Linked DNA regions of Orrella dioscoreae. The protein of the gene in region 2 interacts with the protein of the main gene of each other region in a pairwise test. Links are inferred from orthologs where the notes say so. Each region holds a gene or a part of one and is shown on either strand. Other genes may lie near its edges.

Evidence for each region.
Region 1: the proteins of ODI_RS08070 (region 2) and ODI_RS20640 interact in binary tests that used the Escherichia coli proteins (3 or more experiments, as listed by UniProt). The link is inferred for Orrella dioscoreae from one-to-one orthologs.

The regions. Positions count from the first base shown.
Region 1 is NZ_LT907988.1:4,505,744-4,515,477, reverse strand. Bases 3,976-6,899 are described here. They hold ODI_RS20640 (UvrD-helicase domain-containing protein), read left to right. Parts: upstream 3,976-4,366; coding sequence 4,367-6,433; downstream 6,434-6,899. Other genes in these bases: ODI_RS20635 (EAL domain-containing protein), read right to left, coding at 6,465-6,899; ODI_RS20645 (primosomal protein N'), read left to right, coding at 3,976-4,362. Outside these bases: ODI_RS20655 (hypothetical protein), read left to right, coding at 1-763; hemE (uroporphyrinogen decarboxylase), read left to right, coding at 836-1,909; more of ODI_RS20645, read left to right, coding at 2,302-3,975; more of ODI_RS20635, read right to left, coding at 6,900-9,656. UniProt on the Escherichia coli protein: Rep helicase is a single-stranded (ss)DNA-dependent ATPase involved in DNA replication; it can initiate unwinding at a nick in the DNA. It binds to ssDNA and acts in a progressive fashion along the DNA in the 3' to 5' direction.
Region 2 is NZ_LT907988.1:1,724,091-1,733,900, forward strand. Bases 3,427-6,426 are described here. They hold ODI_RS08070 (replicative DNA helicase), read left to right. Parts: upstream 3,427-4,236; coding sequence 4,237-5,616; downstream 5,617-6,426. Other genes in these bases: ODI_RS08065 (phosphotransferase), read left to right, coding at 3,427-4,240; pbpG (D-alanyl-D-alanine endopeptidase), read right to left, coding at 5,796-6,426. Outside these bases: dxs (1-deoxy-D-xylulose-5-phosphate synthase), read left to right, coding at 1-458; GTP cyclohydrolase FolE2, read left to right, coding at 655-1,452; rpsF (30S ribosomal protein S6), read left to right, coding at 1,692-2,069; priB (primosomal replication protein N), read left to right, coding at 2,105-2,419; rpsR (30S ribosomal protein S18), read left to right, coding at 2,530-2,802; rplI (50S ribosomal protein L9), read left to right, coding at 2,819-3,274; more of ODI_RS08065, read left to right, coding at 3,389-3,426; more of pbpG, read right to left, coding at 6,427-7,112; 4-hydroxythreonine-4-phosphate dehydrogenase PdxA, read right to left, coding at 7,423-8,484; ODI_RS08085 (PhoH family protein), read right to left, coding at 8,509-9,810. UniProt on the Escherichia coli protein: The main replicative DNA helicase, it participates in initiation and elongation during chromosome replication. Travels ahead of the DNA replisome, separating dsDNA into templates for DNA synthesis.

The DNA.
Region 1 (9,734 bases), 2.8 Mb from region 2 along the record:
AGGCTGGGTGAAGGACTGGATGGCGCGCCGCGAGCACGCCTTGCCCAGGGCAAGGCTGCTGTCCCTGCCGCTGGCTGCCCAGGCGCCCGATGGACCGGCGCCGGACGCCCTCTGGCGGCTGCAGCAGGTGTTGCGCAGGTATGACCTGGCCATCCTGCCGGTGGCGCCCGAACAGCTCGCCTGGAGCCGCATGGCGCTTTCGGCGGCGGAAGGCATGCTTCCGGTGCCCTTGCTGGGGTTGGCCCACGGCTTGCGTGCCGCGGCCATCCAGGACCTGCTGGGCCTGGGGCTGAGCGATTTCGTCAGGGTCGAGCTGGAGGGAGACGACCTCGGCTTGCGGCTGGCCTGTGTGGCGCGGCGCAAGGATGCATTGGCTGCAGGCGCTCTTGCCGGATGTGACGGGGCCGTGCGCCCCGCAACTGCCCGGTCATCGCTCGGCAACGACGCGGCGGGGAAGTCTTCCCCGGGCTGGGCGCCGGGGCTGGCGGAACCCGACATGCCCTACGCGCTGGCATCCAGGGCAAGCCTGCCGTCCACCGAAGAAACCCTGTCGTTTCGTGCCGCCAAAAGTCGCGTGGTGGCTGCTTTCGAGCACGATTACCTGAGCCGGGCCTTGCGCCGCTCGGGTGGCAACATCGCGATGGCGGCGCGCCAGGCCAGCAAGCACCGGCGGGCATTCTGGGGGTTGATGCGCAAGCATCGGATCGACGCCGCGGCCTTCAGGACCGAGGGCGCAACGGTGGAAGACGACGAGCTTGGCTGAGGGCTTGCGTTGCGTCAGGGCAGGAAGGGCCGCGGCGGGTAAAATCGACGTTTCGCCCGCAGAAGGATGCCCGTGTCCGCTCCCGACCTGAAGAATGACGTCTTCCTGCGCGCGCTGTCGCGCGCGCCGGTGCCCTATACCCCGCTCTGGCTCATGCGCCAGGCAGGACGCTATCTCCCCGAATACAACGCCACGCGTGCGCGCGCCGGCTCTTTCCTGCGCCTGGCCAAGAACCCGGACTACGCCTGTGAGGTCACGCTGCAGCCCCTGGCGCGCTACGACCTCGACGCCGCCATCCTGTTCTCGGACATCCTAACGGTGCCTGATGCCATGGGCCTCGGCCTGGATTTCGTGGCAGGCGAGGGCCCCCGTTTCGCCCATCCCGTGCGCAATGAAGCCGACGTGGCCAAGCTGGCCGTGCCCGAGCTGGACAGCCTGCAGTACGTCTTCGACGCCGTCAGCCTCATCCGCCGTGAACTCGGCGGCAAGGTGCCCCTGATCGGTTTTGCCGGCAGTCCCTGGACCATCGCCTGCTACATGGTCGAAGGCAAGGGCAGCGACGATTATCGCCAGATCAAGACCATGCTGTACGCCAGGCCCGACCTGCTGCACCGCATGTTGGAAATCAACGCCGAAACCACGGCGCGCTACCTGAACGCGCAGATCGAAGCCGGCGCCCAGGCTGCCATGATCTTCGACAGCTGGGGGGGCGTGCTGGCCGATGGCCTGTTCCAGCAGTTCTCGCTGGCCTACACCCAGCGCGTGGTAGACAAGCTGATCCGCGAGCGCGAAGGGCGCCGCGTGCCCGTCATCGTGTTCACGAAGGGCGGGGGCATCTGGCTGGAACAGATCGCCGCCATCGGCTGCGATGCCGTCGGCCTGGATTGGACGGTGGACCTGGGCGCCGCGCGCCGCCGGGTACAGGACCGGGTGGCGCTGCAGGGCAACCTGGACCCCATGGCACTGTTCGGCGGCGAAGCCGCTGTGCGCGCCGAAGCCCGCCGCGTGCTGGACGCTTTCGGTCCGGTGGGTCAGGGCGGTCACGTCTTCAACCTGGGCCATGGCATTTCCCAGTACACGCCGCCGGAGGCGGTTGCCGCGCTGGTGGACGAGGTCCACCACTACAGCGCGGGGCTGCATGCCTGAGGTAAGTGGTCGCTCCCGTCGGAAATGCTGCCCAGGCGGGCTGCACCCCTGAGCACTTGTGCACAGGAAATTGCAATTCAGGGAATACCCCACACAGAAGAGAGCGGAGATCTGAATGCAGTCGTAAGTCATTGATGTGAAATGATTAAGTCTATATTCAGAAAGTGTTTTTGACCTGCCGCATAAGCTGTGTTATTTCCCTTCAGCACTTGTTCAATGCCTTTTCCCCAAAGTTATCCACAGGCTGGCGGGAAAAGGTTTTGCTAGCCCCGATCTAACAATCTCTTAGGGCGAACTCCGAGAATCCACTTTAAGTTGCGACTCGGATCGTTCCCGTTTTCGTCTCGCCGATGTCCCAGACCGCTCCCCTGATCGACGCTGCAGGCACCGCCATGGTGCCGCCCGCGGCGTGGGTGCGCGTGGTGCTGGATGTGCCCTTGCCGGGGCCGTTCGATTACCGCCATGTGGCGCCGGTCGAGCCGGGGACGCGGGTGATCGTGCCTTTCGGGCGGCGCAAACTGATCGGCGTGGTGGTGGACAATCCGGCTGAACCGGGATACGAGCCCAGCCAGATCAAGGATGTGGAGCAGGTGCTGGACGACCTGCCGCCGCTGTCCGAGCGCTGGATGCGCCTGGCGCGGTTCGCGGCGGATTATTACCAGCGCCCGCTGGGCGAGGTCATGCTGCCGGCCTTGCCGGGACCGCTGCGCAAGGTCTCGGCCTACCAGGGCAAGCGGGCCTCGGGCGGGCCGGTGGCGCGCCAGGCCAGGCGCAAGCGCACGGCGCGCGACGATGCCGCGGCTGACCAGCCGCCCACGCTGAACGAGGCGCAGCAGGCGGCGGTGGATGCCATCGTCGGCGCGCCGGCCTTCCACGCCTTCCTGCTGCACGGCGTCACCGGCAGCGGCAAGACCGAGGTCTACCTGCGCGCCGCCGAACAGGTGCTGGCGCGCGGCCGCCAGGTGCTGATGCTGGTGCCGGAAATCAACCTGACGCCGCAGTTCGAGGCTGCCTTGCGGGCGCGCCTCGAACGGGTCGCAGGCGCGGACGGACTGGCCGTGCTGCACAGCGGCCTGTCGGAGGGCGAGCGCTTGCAGGCGTGGACGCGGGCGGTCGATGGGCGTGCGCGCATCGTGCTGGGCACGCGCCTGGCTGTGTTTGCGCCGCTGGAAGACCTGGGCCTCATCGTCGTGGACGAAGAGCACGACACCTCGTACAAGCAGCAGGACGGCCTGCGCTATTCCGCGCGCGACCTGGCCGTCTGGCGCGGCCGCGATGCGGCTGCCGCCGTCGTGCTGGGCTCGGCCACGCCCGCGCTGGAGACCTGGTATCACGCCACGCGCGGCCACTACACGCGGCTCGGCCTGCCGACGCGCGCGCGCGCGGCCAGCCTGCCGGCGGTCAGGCTGGTGGATACGCGCCGGCTGCCGATGGAAAACGGCATGTCGCCGCAACTGCTGGATGGCATTGCCGACCGCCTGGCGCGCGGCGAGCAATCGCTGGTGTTCCTGAACCGGCGCGGCTATTCGCCCGCCCTGCATTGCGCCTCCTGCGGCTGGGTCAGCCAATGCACGCGCTGTACGGCATTCACGGTGCTGCATCGCGGCTCGCACGGCATGCACCGCCTGCAATGCCACCATTGCGGCTACCAGGCGCGCGTGCCGCGCGCCTGCCCCGACTGCGGCGACCAGGACTTGAAGCCCATGGGGCGGGGCACGCAACGGGTCGAGGAATACCTGGCAGAGAAATTCCCCGCTGCCCGCATTTCCCGCATCGATGCCGACAGCACCCGCCGCAAGGGCAGCGCGCAGGCCTTGTTCGCCCAGGTGCATGCCGGTGAGGTCGACATCCTGGTCGGCACGCAGATGGTGGCCAAGGGCCATGACTTCGCCAACCTGACGCTGGTGGGCGTGCTGAACGCCGATTCCATGTTGTTCTCGCAGGACTTCCGGGCTCCGGAACGCCTGTTCGCCCAGCTCATGCAGGTGTCGGGGCGCGCTGGGCGCCACGGTGGCCAGGGTGAAGTCCTGATCCAGACGGGCTATCCGGAACAATCCGTCTATCAATCCTTGCTGCGTCACGATTACGAAGGCTTCGCCCGGCATGCGCTGGCCGAGCGCGAAAGTGTCGGCCTGCCGCCCTATGCCTTCCAGGCGCTGCTGTCCGCGGAAGCCCGCGAGCTGGCGCAGGCAATCGATTTCCTGCAGCGTGCGCGCGACGAGGCTGAAAATGTCCTTGCCGAGGCGGGCCTGCCGGGCGGCGTGACGCTATATGATCCAGTGCCGCTGCGCGTCGTCCGCGTGGCCAATGTCGAGCGGGCCCAATTGCTGCTGGAAAGCGCAAGCCGCCCCGCCCTGCTGGCGTTCCTGCGCCGCTGGGTGGGCGTGTTGCCCGCGCTGGCTGCTGACGGCCGCGCACGCTGGCTGCTTGAAGTGGATCCGCTGGAGATCTGAAAGAATGACCACCCCCAATTCCGTGCCCGCCGGGCTCAACCCGGCGCAGCGCGAAGCCGTGCTTTACCTGGATGGCCCCAGCCTCGTGCTGGCGGGCGCGGGTTCCGGCAAGACGCGCGTCATCACGCAGAAGATGGCCTACCTGCTGCGCGATTGCGGCTACATGGCTCGCAACATCGTGGCGCTGACATTCACGAACAAGGCCGCGCGCGAGATGGACGAGCGCGTGAAGACCCTGGTCGACCCGAAGATGGCCAAGGGCCTCATCATCAGCACCTTCCACTCGCTGGGCGTGCGCCTGTTGCGGGAAGAAGCCCGCAATGCCGGGCTGAAGCCGCAGTTCTCCATCCTGGACGCGGATGACGCCATGGCCATCATCCAGGAGATGCTGGCCACCACGGACAAGGGCCGGCTGCGTGCCGTGCAGTCGGCCATCTCGTTGTGGAAGAACGGCCTGGTGGATCCGGACGAGGCCGAGCGCACGGCCGCCACCGCCGGCGAGGCCGAAGCCGCCCGGGTCTATCGCAGCTACAACGCGACGCTGGCGGCTTACCAGTCCGTGGATTTCGACGACCTGATCCGCATTCCCGCGCAACTGCTTGCCAGCAACGACACGGTGCGCGAGCGCTGGCAGAACCGCGTGCGCTACCTGCTGGTGGACGAATACCAGGACACCAACGTGTGCCAGTACCAGCTGGTGCGGCTGCTGACCGGCCCGCGCGCCATGTTCACCGCGGTGGGCGACGACGACCAGGCCATCTACGCCTGGCGCGGCGCCACCATCGAGAACCTGGCCAAGCTCACGACGGACTATCCGCAGCTGAAGGTCATCAAGCTGGAGCAGAACTACCGTTCGGTGCAGCGCATCCTGGCCGCGGCCAACAGCGTCATCGAGCGCAATCCCAAGCTCTTCGAGAAGAAGCTGTGGTCGGACCTGGGCGTGGGCGAGCCCATCGTGATCTCGCCGATGAACGACGAGGAAACCGAAGCCCAGAGCATCGCCATGAAGATTTCGGCCTCGCGCTTCGAGCGCCAGGCCAGCTGGAAGGATTTCGCCATCCTGTACCGCGGCAACCACCAGGCCCGCATCATCGAGCAGGCGCTGCGCGACCTGAAGATCCCGTACACGATCGCGGGCGGCCAGAGCTTCTTCGACAAGGCCGAGGTGCGCGACGTGTTGTCCTATCTGCGCCTGATCGCCAACGATGCGGACGACCCCGCCTTCATCCGGGCCGCCACGACCCCACGCCGCGGGATCGGGCAGGCCACCTTGCAGGCCCTGGGCACCTATGCTGCCGAGCGTGAGGTGTCGCTCTTCGAGGCCGTCTTCGAGCAAGGCCTGGAAACCCGCCTGCAGCCGCGCCAGATCGAGCCGTTGCGCGTGTTCACGGAGTTCATCCAGCGCATGCAATGGCGCGCGGGCCGCGGCGTCGAAGGGCGCCCGCCCCCCAAGGCGGAGCCTGCCGGACCGCTGCTGGACGATCTCCTGGGCGCCATCGACTACGAGCGCTTCCTGTACGACACCATGGAAGAGCGGCCGGCGCAGTCACGCTGGCACAACGTGCTGGAACTGGTGGGCTGGCTCAAGCGCAAGGCCGAGGAAGACGGCCATACGCTCTTCGAGCTCGTGCAGCACGTGGCGCTCATCACGATGCTGGAGCGCCAGCATGACGAGGAAGAGCCCGACGCGGTGAAGATGTCGACGCTGCATGCGTCCAAGGGCCTGGAGTATCCGCACGTCTATCTGGCGGGCGTGGAAGAAGGGCTCCTGCCGCACATGGGAAAGGACGACGAAGAGGGTGATCCGGCGCGGGCCGCGGAATCGCTGGCCGCGCGCATCGAGGAAGAGCGCCGGCTGATGTACGTGGGCATCACCCGCGCGCAGCGCAGCCTGAACCTCAGCTGGTGCAAGAAGCGCCGGCGCGCCCGCGAGGACGTGGTGCGCGAGCCTTCCCGCTTCATCGAGGAAATGGGCCTGGGCACCGCGCCGCAAGGGGCGGACCCGGCCAGCCATCTCAGCCCGAAAGAACGGCTGGGCATGCTCAAGGCCTTGCTGAACAAGCGCGGCTGAACGCCGGCGGCCTCGCCGTTCGAAGCCGCGCTCAGGTTTCCGCCGCCAGGCGTCCCGCGTCCTCGCACCATTGCGGCAGTTGCGCGCCGGGCATCGGGCGCCCAAACAGATAGCCTTGCAGTTCGTCGCAGCCGATGCTGCACAGCGCCTGCGCCTCTTCCTCGCGTTCGACGCCTTCGGCCACCACGCGCAGGCCCAGCTCGTGGCCCAGTTCGATGATGGCCTTCACCACGGCCAGGTCGGTGGCGGAATCCAGCATGCCGCGCACGAACGCCTGGTCGATCTTCAGGCGGTCAAGCGGGAAGCGGTTCAGGTAGCTCAGGCTGGAATACCCCGTGCCGAAGTCGTCCAGCGACAGCTTCACGCCCAGCTTGCGGATGTCCCGGATCACGTCCAGGTAATTCTCCGCATTGCTCATCAGCACGGTCTCGGTGATCTCCAGCTCCAGCAGCTCGGGCGCGATGCCATGCGCGTTCAGGCAGGCGCGCAACGTGTCGATGAGGCCCGGGTCGCGCAGCTGGATGGCGGAAAGGTTGATCGAGGTGCGCAGGGCAGGCAAGCCCTGGTCGCGCCACGCGGCCATCTGCCGGCAGGCCTCGTCGATGACCCAGGCGCCGATGGGAATGATGAGGCGGGTATCTTCCGCGATGGGGATGAACTGGCCTGGCGGGATGGCGCCCAGCGTGGGCGAGGTCCAGCGCAGCAGGCCCTCCACGCCGACGATTGCGCCGTGGGCGGCATCGACGCAGGGCTGGAATGCCAGTGCCAGTTCGCGCTGGGCCACGCAGGTCCTGAGGCCGGCCTCCATCGCCAGCCGCAGCCGGGCGCGCTCGGCCATCTCGGCCGAGAAGAACTTCACGAGATTGCGGCCCGCCGCCTTGGCCTGGTACATGGCGGCATCGGCGTTCTGCATCAGCGTATCGATGTCCAGGCCATCGTCCGGATACATCGCCACGCCGACGCTGCACGAGACCTGCAGCGTGACGCCGCCGATCTCGTGCGGCTCCCGCACGAGCGGGATCAGGCGCTCGCCGATCAGGTGCTCGACGTCGGCCTGGTTGGTGACACCATTGAGGATGATGGTGAACTCGTCGCCACCCAGCCGGCTGACGGTGTCGCCGCTGCGCACGGCCTGCAGCAGCCGGCGCGAGATGGACTTCAGCAAGCCGTCGCCGACATGGTGGCCGAGGGAGTCGTTGATGTCCTTGAAGCGATCCAGGTCGATGAACAGCACGGCGCAGCGCCGGCCTGTCCGCTCGCCGCTTTCCAGCGACGCGGCCAGCTGTTTGGTGAACAGCGCCCGGTTGGGCAGTTGCGTCAGCACGTCGTGCTCGGCCAGGAAGCGGATGCGCGCCTCGCTCTTCTTGCGGTCGGTGATGTCGATGACGGTGCAGATGTAGTGCGACACGTCGGCCTGCTTGTCGCGCACGGCGCTGATCATCAGCCAGGCCGGATAGTCGCCGCCCTGGCGCCGGCGGATCTGGGCCTCGCCGCTCCACGTGCTGGAAGGCTCGACATACGCGACGAGGTTTTCCATGACGGAGCCATTGCGCGACTCCGCGGCGATGAAGCCCGGCACCTTGCCCAGCACGTCCGCGGTGCTGAAACCCGTGGACCGGTAGAAGGACGCGTTGGCGCTCAGCAGCTTGCGCTCGTGGTCGAGGATCAGGATGGCCTCGGACGAGGCCTCGAAGACCTTGGCCCAGAGTTCCAGCCGTTGCTCCATCAGCTTGATCTGGTTGATGGGCGTGAACGCCGTCAGGATCGCATCGCGTCCCTGGAAATGCAGGCGCCGCGCGGACAGCATGGCCCAGGTGGGTTCGGCGCCGGCGCGCCACAGCACCTCGAATTCATCGACGGCATCGTGGTCGGACAGTTGCTGGAAGAACCGTGCGCGCACCGATGAGTCCAGCCCGTGCATCCACGGGTCCGTCGTGCGTCCGCCCAGCCACGACAAGGCGGGCTGGTTGGCGTGCAGCACTTCATGGCCAGGCACCGAGGTCACCATCATGGGCACGGGCGTGGCTTCCACCAGCGAATGCTGCGCGGCCGACGCGCGGGCCGTGGCGGCCAGTTCCTTCTGGGCGTCGCGTTCGCGGTCCAGCTGCTCCAGCATGTCGTTGAAACCGCGCACCAGCTGGCCGATCTCGTCCTGGCTGTTCCACGACGCCCGTTGCGTGTGGTCGCCGGTTCGGCGCACCGTGTCCATGACACGCGCCAGTTGCCGCAACGGCCAGGAGATCTGCTGGGCGACGAAATACACCATGAAGAGAATGCTGATCAGCAGGAACAGGGCGGTGCCCAGATGCAGCCACATCCTTGAGTACAAACCGCTGACGCGGGTGTAGAGCAGTTCGTCCAGCCGGTCGGCCGTGACGATCCATGCCGCATCCGCGGCATGGACCACGGCCTGCTGCGCGGCGCCCGCCGCCCGCAGTGCCGCTTCGTTGCGCACGCCCGCTTCGTGGTTCAGCACGTCATGCACCGTGCGGCGATAGGTATCGACCGTGGCGAGCAGGTGCTGGATGGAGGGCGTCAGCGCAGCGCCCAGCTGGCGATTGACCGCGCCGGCTTCGGCGTAGTCCGAGCGCAGGCCCTGCAGGACCGCATCCAGCTGGCCTTCCAGCAGCAGATAGCGGACCCGCACGGCTTCGTCCGATTGCAAGGCGGGATTGGTGTCGTTCAGCAGGTGGCCGATGCTGTTGACCGCGTGCAGCAACGCGGGGTAGCGCAGGATGGACAGCGACATGGCGTAGTAGCTGTCCAGGTCCGGATCCAGGATCAGGTTGGACTGGTTGCCCACGCGTGTGATCAGCGCCCGGCAGGCATCCAGGGCTTCGGCCAGCGCGTCGTAGTTGGGGGCAGGCGAGAGCGACAGCCGTTCCAGCTGTGCGCGCAGGCGCGCGTTCAATTCGGCGCTTTGCATGTTGGCGCCGTACTGGGTTTCGGCAGTGGCCAGCGCCGTGTGGGCCTTGCCCAGGGCGTCGGGCGTGGCGGGTTGCCCGGCACCGGCCAGCGCGACGTCGACCAGCGTGTCGCGCACGGCAGTGATGTAGGCGCTGCCCAGGATCTCCTTGTCGGAGAAATCGATGGACAGGGTTTTTTCGTGGATGAGGATGCCGCTGATGTAGACGACGGCGGTGAGGTCAAGCAGATAGATCAGCAGCAGCTTGCGGCCGACCCTCAGCCGCGCGAGCAGCCGGAAAAAGACATTGCGCTTCATGCGTCAGACTGCCGGCAAGGGATCCATTCCGGACCTCCATGCCCTTCCCCCAGGCGTTGCGGTCATGCCCTCATTGGC
Region 2 (9,810 bases):
GCGCCGAGCCCGGCACGGCGCTGGACGACGTGCCGCTGGGCAAGGGCGTGGTGCGCCGACAGGGCCGCCGCGTCGCCATCCTCGGCTTCGGCACTCTGGTGCAGGCGGCGCTGGCCGCTGCCGAGAACCTGGACGCCACCGTGGCAGACATGCGTTTCGTCAAGCCGCTGGACCAGGAACTGGTGCTGTCGCTGGCCGCCAGCCACGATGCGCTGGTGACCCTGGAAGAGGGCGCCATCATGGGCGGCGCGGGCAGCGCCGTCACCGAGGCCCTGAACGAAGCCGGCATCACCGTGCCCGTGCTGCAGCTGGGCCTGCCGGACCGCTTCATCGACCATGGCGAGCAGGGCAGCCTGCTGGCTGGCGTCGGCCTGGATGCCAAGGGCATCGAGGCGTCGATCCGCGCGCGTTACGCCGCCTTGCTCGAACCGTCGGCCCAGGACGGCCAGGCGGCCTGAATCCCGCGCCGTTGTTGTTTTCTTGCAGCCCCAGGCCCGCGTGGCCTGGGCTGGCGAGGCCGGAACCCGGGTTTCGCATTGGTGTCCAAAGGGTTTTTGAACGGTGCGCCCAGCGTTTGGGCGATAATCCCTCTCCAATCTTTTTGCGCAGGGCGCGTCCGCCGACATGCCGGCCGCGCGTGCACAGGTAAGCCAAATGAATTCTCCCGTCGATTCCGCCATCGTGATGCCCGATGTGCAGAGTTCCGTCGATATCCGCCAGATCCCCATCCAGCGCGTAGGCATCCGTGGCGTGCGTCATCCGATGCTGGTCGCCGGCGCGGACGGCGCGCAGCCGACCGTGGCGAACTGGACGCTGACGGTGGCCCTGCCGGCCGAGGAGAAGGGCACGCACATGTCCCGCTTCATCGCGCTGCTGGAAAAGTATCGTCGCGTGCCCATGACGCCGGCGCTGTTCGCCACCATGGCGCGCGAGATGCTGCCGCTGCTGCACGCCGAGCGCGGCGATATCACCGCCACCTTCCCCTATTTCATCGAGAAGTCCGCGCCCGTGTCGGGCGTGCGCAGCCTGCTGGACTACGAAGTGCAGTGGACCGCGCGCGCCGGCGCGCAGGGCACCGAGTTCGAATTGTCGGTGCTCGTGCCCGTGACCAGCCTGTGCCCCTGCTCGAAGACCATCTCCGACTACGGCGCGCACAACCAGCGTTCGCACGTCACGGTCGTGGCCGTCATGCAGGACGAGAACGTCGACATGGACGCCATGATCCGCCTGGTCGAAGACGAGGCATCGTGTGAGCTGTGGGGCCTGCTGAAGCGCCCCGACGAGAAATACGTCACCGAGCGCGCCTACGACAACCCGAAGTTCGTCGAGGATCTGGTGCGCGACGTCGCGGTGCGGGTGAAGGCGCAGCCGGGCGTGTTGCGCTTCCGCGTCGAGGCCGAGAATTTCGAGTCCATCCACAATCATTCCGCGTACGCGGTGGTGGAAGGCTGACACGCAAGGCAGGCCGCGCGGCGGTTTTGCGACGGGGCTCCGTCCCTTTTTGGCAATGTTGTTGCCAATCGCATGATGTTTACGCGATAATCGAAAGCTTTCTTGCTCGACAGCGGGATTTTTCCGTTGCGGGCTGCCCCTTGCCCGGGGCGCGGCGTGTCTTTTGGGGGCACGCGCTGTGTTCAAAAACACAATAAAACACGCGCCGGCGGGCAAGACATCCCTAAGGAGTCGTACCCATGCGTCATTACGAAGTCGTATTCATTGTCCACCCGGACCAGAGCGAGCAGGTGCCCGCCATGGTCGAGCGCTATCAGTCGCTCGTGACCGGTCAGGGCGGTGCCGTGCACCGTCTGGAAGATTGGGGCCGCCGCCAACTGGCCTACCCGATCCAGAAGCTGGTGAAGGCCCATTACGTGTGCCTGAACATCGAGTGCGGCCAGACCACGCTCGACGAGCTGGAGCATTCGTTCCGCTACAACGACGCCGTGCTGCGCCACCTGGTCATCAAGACCAAGGCTGCCCCCGCCGCCGCGTCGGTGATGATGAAGTCGGTCGAGCGCGAAGAGGCCCGCAAGGCCAGCGCCGAAGCCGCCGCTCCCGCCGAATCCGAGTAATTCCGGATCACGGCGTTTCGTATCGGCGAATCCTGGTGAACCGGTTGGCGCTCAGTGCGCAGGTGCTCGAGATCGGGCCCTTGCGACACACCCCGGCCGGTGTGCCAGTGTTGGAAATGCAGTTGTCGCACGCTTCGGAAGTGATCGAGGCGAACCTCCCCCGGCGAGTGGAATTGACGCTGGCGGCGGTGGCCCTGGGAGACCAGGCGCGCATGTTGGCGGGAACGCCGCTCGGCGCAAGCTTGCACGTGGAAGGGTTTCTGGCCCCCGTGCGCAAGAGCGCCACGCGACTCGCCCTGCATATCCAGCAAGCCAGCAGGCAGGCGGTCGGCATCGACCCCGTGGCCTGAGGCGGAATCCCCAATACGGCGCGCAGGCAAAGCCTTCATCACAGCAAGTCGACGTATTCACCCATATTCATGCCAGCCCCCTGGGGCGGCAATTTTGAAAGAGGCACATCATGGCTTTCTTCGGAAAACGCAAGGAAAAACGCAAGTTCACGCAGCAAAACCCGCTCTTCAAGCGCCGCAAGTTCTGCCGCTTCACGGCAGCCGGCGTCGACGAGATCGACTACAAGGATCTGGACACGCTGCGTGATTTCGTCCAGGAAAACGGCAAGATCATTCCCGCCCGCTTGACCGGCACCAAGGCCCACTACCAGCGCCAGCTCGACACCGCGATCAAGCGCGCGCGCTTCCTGGCCCTGCTGTCCTACACCGACAACCACAACTGATCCCGGGGGAATTGACATGCAAATCATCCTGCTCGAAAAACTGGTCAACCTGGGTAACCTGGGCGACGTCGTTCGCGTGCGTGACGGTTACGCCCGCAACTTCCTGATCCCCCAGAAGAAGGCCCGCCGCGCCACCGAAGCCGCGCTGAAGGAATTCGAAGCGCGCCGCGCCGAACTGGAAAAGGTCCAGGCCGAGAAGCTGGCCGCCGCTCAGAAGGAAGGCGAGCGTCTGGAAGGCTTCAACCTGAAGATCTCGCAGAAGGCTGGCGTTGACGGCCGTCTGTTCGGTTCGGTCACCAACCAGGACATCGCCACCGCGCTGCAGAAGGAAGGCTTTGCCTCCGTCGAGAAGTCGCTGGTGCGCCTGCCCGACGGTCCCTTCAAGGCCGTGGGCGAGTACTCGCTCCAAGTCGCGCTGCACGCCGACGTGGTCGCGAACGTGAACCTGGTTGTCGTGGGCGAAATCAACTAAGGTTGAAGGCGTTCCGCAGCAAAAAGCCGGCTTAGGCCGGCTTTTTGTTTCTTGGCGCCATCCTCGCCAGAGAGTGGCTTGCCACCGGTTCTTCCCTTTCCTGGAGTGCCTGCCTTGACCCCCGCTGTGACCTCGGTAGACGACGCTGTGCAAGCGCCCCCCGGTCTGGACGCCTGGCTGGCTGCCGCGCGCGCGACGCCCGAGCCCGACGGCGTGAGCGAGGTGGACATCGGCGGTGTACGCTGCGTGGTCAAGCGCCGGCGCCGCCCCAGCCGCGCGCCGCTCGATTACGGGCTGCGCTATCTGCGTGCCGCGTCCCTGTCGGCGTTCTGCCGCCTGTTCCTGGGCGAATTCCCGTCTCCCAAGGTGCTGCTGCGCAACGGCCTGGCCGACGAAGCGCGGCGCCTGCGTCACTGGCGCGCCCGCGGTTGCGCGGTGCCAGCGGTGTACGCAGAGGAACCCGGCATGCTGGTGCTGGCCTATGTGGGCACCAGTTTTCCCGGCCACCTGCGCCGCGCCGATGCGCCCACGCGCCTGGCCCTGCTGCGCGCCGCCGGAGAAGACCTGGCGCGCTTCCACCAGGCAGGCGGCTGGCATGGCGGCGCGCAGTTGCGCAACATCACCGTGCTGGACGGACGCCGCTGGCGCATCGATTTCGAGGAGAACATCGGCGGGGCGCTGAGCCTGCCCTTGGCCCAGGCGTATGATGTGCTGCAAGCCAGCCTGTCGCTGATGGGCCTGGGCCGCGTCCAGAATCCCGACTGGCCCGCCATGGGGCAGGCCTTGCTCGATGGCTACCTGTCCGTCCAGGATGACGCCCTCGTGCGCGAACAATTACGTGCCATGGCCAGGACGCTGGGGCGCGTGGCGCGTCCGCTGCGCCCCGTGCTGGCCCGCTTGCCGTGGCGAGACGTGCAGGGCTTCCTGCGCACCGCCGATCTCATGCAGAGTCTTTCCCAGCCATGAACAGTCCGACCTCCGACAAAGAACTCGAATACCTGCGCGTCCCGCCCCACTCGGTCGAGGCCGAGCAGTCGGTCCTGGGCGGCCTGCTGCTGGACAACGGCGCCTGGGACCGCATTGGCGATGTGCTGAGCGAAAACGACTTCTATCGCCATGACCACCGCCTGATCTGGCAGCATATCGCGCGCCTCATCAGCCTGTCGCGCCCGGCGGACGTGGTGACGGTGAACGAGTCGCTGGATACGGCGGGCAAGTCGGCCGAAGCAGGCGGCATCGCCTACCTGAACGCGCTGGCCCACAACACGCCTTCCGCGGCCAACATCCGCCGCTATGGCGAAATCGTGCGCGAGCGTTCCGTGCTGCGCAAGCTGGTGACGATCGCGGACGAAATCGCCGCGGCCGCCTTCAATCCCAACGGCAAGGACGCGCGGCAACTGCTGGATGACGCCGAATCCAAGGTCTTCAAGATCGCCGAGGAAAGCGCCAGCAACACCTCGGGCTTCAAGGAAATCCAGCCGCTGCTCACGCAGGTGGTCGAGCGCATCGACGAGCTGTATCACCGCGAATCGGATTCGGACGTCACGGGCGTGCCCACGGGTTTCGCCGATCTCGACAAGATGACTTCGGGCCTGCAAGGCGGCGACCTCATCATCGTGGCGGGCCGTCCCTCGATGGGCAAGACCTCGTTCTCGATGAACATCGGCGAGCACATCGCCATCGAGCAGGGCCTGCCGGTGGCCGTGTTCTCCATGGAAATGGGCGCGGTGCAGCTGGCGCAACGCATGCTGGGTTCGGTTGGCCTGCTGGACCAGCACCGCATGCGTACCGGCAAGCTGACGGCCGAGGACTGGCCGCGCGTGACCCATGCGGTGCAGAAGATGCAGGATGCACAGGTCTACATCGACGAGACGCCGGCGCTCAGCCCGATGGAAGTGCGTGCGCGCGCACGTCGCCTGGCGCGCCAATGCGGCCAGCTGGGCCTGATCATCATCGACTACATGCAGCTCATGTCGGGCAACGGCGGCGCGTCCAGCGAGAACCGCGCGGCCGAAGTGTCGGAAATCAGCCGCTCGCTGAAGGGCCTGGCCAAGGAATTGAATTGCCCGCTGATCGCGCTGTCGCAGCTGAACCGAAGCCTGGAGCAGCGTCCCAACAAGCGCCCCGTGATGAGCGACTTGCGTGAATCGGGCGCCATCGAGCAGGACGCGGACGTGATCCTCTTCATCTACCGTGACGAGGTCTACAACCCCGACTCGCCGGACAAGGGCAGCGCCGAAATCATTATCGGCAAGCAGCGTAACGGCCCGATCGGCACGGTCAGGCTGACGTTCCAGGGCTCCAGCACGCGCTTCCTGAACTTCTCCGCGGCGGGGTACTAAGCCCACCCCCGAGGCGCTGCGTGCCTCCCCCTCAAGGGGGCGGTGCTGGCGGACCGGCGGAGCCGGCTCCGCGGCACCCTGGGTTTGGGTACCGCTGCTTGCAGGGGGGGTTGTTCTGCTGTCGTGCAAAAGAAAAAGCCCGGGTGTTCCGGGCTTTTGCTTTTTGCGGGGGTTTGCGTTTACTGGGCCGAGGCGATGACCTTGCCGGCGTTGGCGATCAGCATCTTGCGCACGCGGCTGGCGTCGCCGATGCGGGAGAGCTTGCCTTCCGAGTTCAGCAGCACGACGGCAAGGTCGCGGCCATTGATGCGGGTGAGCATGACCAGGCATTCGCCGGCTTCGTTGATGAAGCCGGTCTTGGAGACGGTGATGTCCCAGTCGGACTTGGTCACGAGCAGGTTGGTGTTGCGGTAGCGCTCGACCTTGCCCGAGCCGACCTCGATGTCTTCCTCGTCGTCGGTGCTGTAGCGGCGGATGAGCGGCTGTTGGCCGGCGGCGCTCAGCAGTTTCACCAGGTCGCTGGGCGTGGAGACGTTTTCGCTGGAGAGGCCGGTGGGCTCGACGAAGCGGCTGCGGCGCATGCCCAGCGAGGCGGCCTTGGCGTTCATGGCGCGCACGAATGCCGCCTGGCCGCCCGGATAGCTGCGACCCAGCGCATGGGCGGCGCGGTTCTCGGAGGACATCAGCGCCAGGTGCAGCAGGTCGGCGCGGGTCAGCGCCGATCCCACCGACAGGCGCGAGCGCGAGTTGCGCTGGCGGTCGATGTCGTCGCTGGTGATGGTGATCTTCTCGTGCATCGGCAGCTTGCCGTCCAGCACCACCAGGGCCGTCATGAGCTTGGTGATGGAGGCGATGGGGCGCACGGTGTTGGCGTTCTTGCCCACCAGCACTTCGGCGCTGGAGAGATCCTGCACCAGCGCAACCGAGGAGCGCAGGCCCAGGGCGCCGATGCCCACTGCCGGCGCGGCGTCGTCCAGGCCCGCCGGGACCGGAGGGCGCAGGGCCGCGCGCACCGGCACGGCCGTGGTGGCCTGGTTGCGGGGGCGGGTCACGATCTCGCTGCCGCGGCTGGAGCTGGCGCGCCGGGCGCTGGTCTTGCTGCTGGCGGTCCTGGCCGTGGCTTTGCTGCTGGCCTTGCTCGGGGTCTTGGCCGCGCGCTTGGCGCTGGCCTTGCTGCTGGTCTTGGCGCTGGCCTTGGCGGGCGCGGCCTTGGCGGCGCGCTTGCTTGCCGTCTTCGAGGACGCGGCCTTGGTGGCCGGCTTGGCCGTGGCCTTGCTCGTGGCCTTGCTGGTCGTCTTGGTGGCGCTCCTGGCGCCAGATTTGGCGGCCGCGGCCTTCGCCTTGCGCGCTTCTTCCTTCTTGGCGACGCTGGACCTGGCCTTGCTGTCGGTGGAGGACGATGCCGCCCAGCCTGCGCCGGGAGCCAGGCACAACGCCAGGAGGCAGGGGACGAAAGCGCGCACGAAGCGCTCGCGCAGGGAACGGACAGGCTGCATGATCGGACCGGGAAAGACTGTTATGGGGAACTGTTATGGGGACGGGGTGTCCCCAGGGGCCAGGCGCCTGTTGGCCGGGCGCGACGCGCCGCACGGCGACAGCAAGCTGCAAAATTTCTGAAAAATTATATGCTTAGGAATCCAAGCTGAGAATCAGCTTGAGGAAAAAGGCAGGGGAAATTTTGTGACAAGCGGCCCCGCAGGGGGTTGCGCCGGGCGCAACCATAGCGCAGTTTCCCTGCCAGGAGGCTGAATGCGCCACGGGCTGCGGCAAAGCCGCCACGCGGCGCGCAGGCAAGCCGGCCATGCCTCAGCCGCTCGCCGCTCCCGCAGGCGTCATGGCCAGCGCCAGGGCGAATGCTGCGCCCAGCGAGGCAGGGTCGGCGATGCCTTGCCCCGCGATGTCGAAGGCGGTGCCGTGGTCCACGCTGGTGCGTACGAAGGGCAGGCCCACCGTGACGTTCACGCCGTGGTCCACGCCCAGGTATTTCACCGGGATCAATCCCTGGTCGTGGTACTGGGCGACCACGATGTCGAATTCCCCCCGGCGCGCGCGCATGAAGATCGTGTCGCCGGGCCAGGGGCCGCTGGCGTCCACGCCCTGGGCGCGGGCCGCGGCAATGGCAGGGGCGATGACGTCGAGGTCTTCCCGGCCGAACTTGCCGGCTTCGCCCGCGTGGGGGTTCAGGCCCGCGACCGCGACGCGCGGCCGGGCAATGCCTGCCTGGCGGCAGGCGCGGTCTGCCAGCAAAATGGCGCGCAATTCCGCATCGGGCGTGATCGCGGCGGGCACCTGGGCCAGCGCGATGTGGATCGTCACCAGCAGTACGCGCAGTTCGTCGTTCACCAGCATCATCGCGTAGTCGCGCGTGCCTGACCGTTCGGCCAGGATTTCCGTGTGGCCGGGGAAGTCCAGTCCGGCGGCCTGCATGGACGCCTTGTTCAACGGCGCGGTCACGATGGCCCGCAGGCGGCCGGCAAGCGCGTCGTCGATGGCCGCCGTCACGCTGTCATAGGCGGCGCGGCCAGCCAGGGCGCTGATCTCGCCGATGGGCAGGTCGGCAGGCAGGGGCGGGGTGCAGCGGATCACGTCGATGCAGTCCGGCAGCAGGCGTGCCGCGGCGGGCGTGTCGGTCTCTTGTACCGAGATGCCGGGCGCCCAACGCGCCACCGCGCGCGCCAAGGCCGCGGCATCGCCATAGACCACGGCAGGCGCGGGCAGGCCTTGCCGCCACGATTTGGCGACAATCTCCGGCCCGATCCCAGCCGCATCGCCCAGCGTGATGGCGATCGGCAGGCGGACCTGCGGCAGGCGATCCTGCGGCAGGCGATCCCCCGGATCCTGCGAGGCGGGCAAGACGGCGGCGCTCATGTCCGCCGTCTTGCCTGGCCAGTGCTACAGCACGTCGCCCGCATAATCCGCCAGGCGCGAGCGCTCGCCGCGTTGCAGGGTGATGTGGCCCGAGTGCGGCCAGCCCTTGAAACGGTCCACCACGAAGGTGAGGCCCGAGCTGCCTTCCGTGAGGTAGGGCGTGTCGATCTGGGCGATGTTCCCCAGGCAGACCACCTTGGTGCCGGGACCGGCACGGGTGATCAGCGTCTTCATCTGCTTGGGCGTCAGGTTCTGCGCCTCGTCGATGATGAGGAATTTGTTCAGGAAGGTGCGGCCGCGCATGAAGTTCAGCGACTTGACCTTGATGCGCGAGCGGATCAGGTCCATGGTGGCGGCGCGCCCCCAGTCGTTGTTGTGCGAATTGCCGCTGCCGTCCTCGCCCATGTTCAGCACGTCGAGGTTGTCTTCCAGCGCGCCCATCCAGGGCAGCATCTTTTCTTCCTCGGTGCCGGGCAGGAAGCCGATGTCCTCGCCGACCGGGACCGTGACGCGCGTCATGATGATCTCGGTATAGCGCTTGGTTTCCAGCACCTGCGTCAGGCCCGCGGCCAGCGTCAGCAGCGTCTTGCCGGTGCCGGCCTGGCCCAGCAGCGAGACGAAGTCGCAGTCAGGGTTCATCAGCAGGTTCAGCGCGAAGTTCTGCTCGCGGTTGCGGGCGGTGATGCCCCAGACGTTGTTCTTGCCATGCGTGTAGTCGCGCAGGGTGGCCAGCACGGCGCTCTTGCCGCTGACCTCCTTGACGTGCGCGTACAAGGGCATCTGGCCTTCGAAGTACACGAACTGGTTCACGACGAACTGCGAGCACAGCGGGCCGGTGATGCGGTAGTAGGTCGTGCCGCTTTGCTGCCACGACTCGACGCCCTTGCCGTGCTTGTTCCAGAAGTTCTCGGGCAGTTGCAGCACGCCCGTGTAGAGCAGGTCCGAGTCCTCCAGGACGTGGTCGTTGAAGTAGTCCTCGGCGGCCAGGCCCAGTGCGCGCGCCTTCAGGCGCATGTTGATGTCCTTGGACACCAGCACCACGTCGCGCTGCTTTTCCTGTTCCTGCAACGCGCGCACCACGCCCAGGATCTGGTTGTCGGCGCGGCCCATCGGCAGGTCGTCGGGCAGGTCGCCGTGCATCGCGCGCGTCTGGAACAGCAGGTGCCCGCCGGCATCCTTGTTGCCCAGCAGGTTCAGCGCGAGGCCTTCCTCGAAGTCGACCGAGGGCGAGGCGCCCATGAGGGCATCCAGCGAACGGCTGACCTGGCGCGCGTTGCGCGCCACTTCCGACATGCCCTTCTTGTGATGATCCAGCTCTTCGAGCGT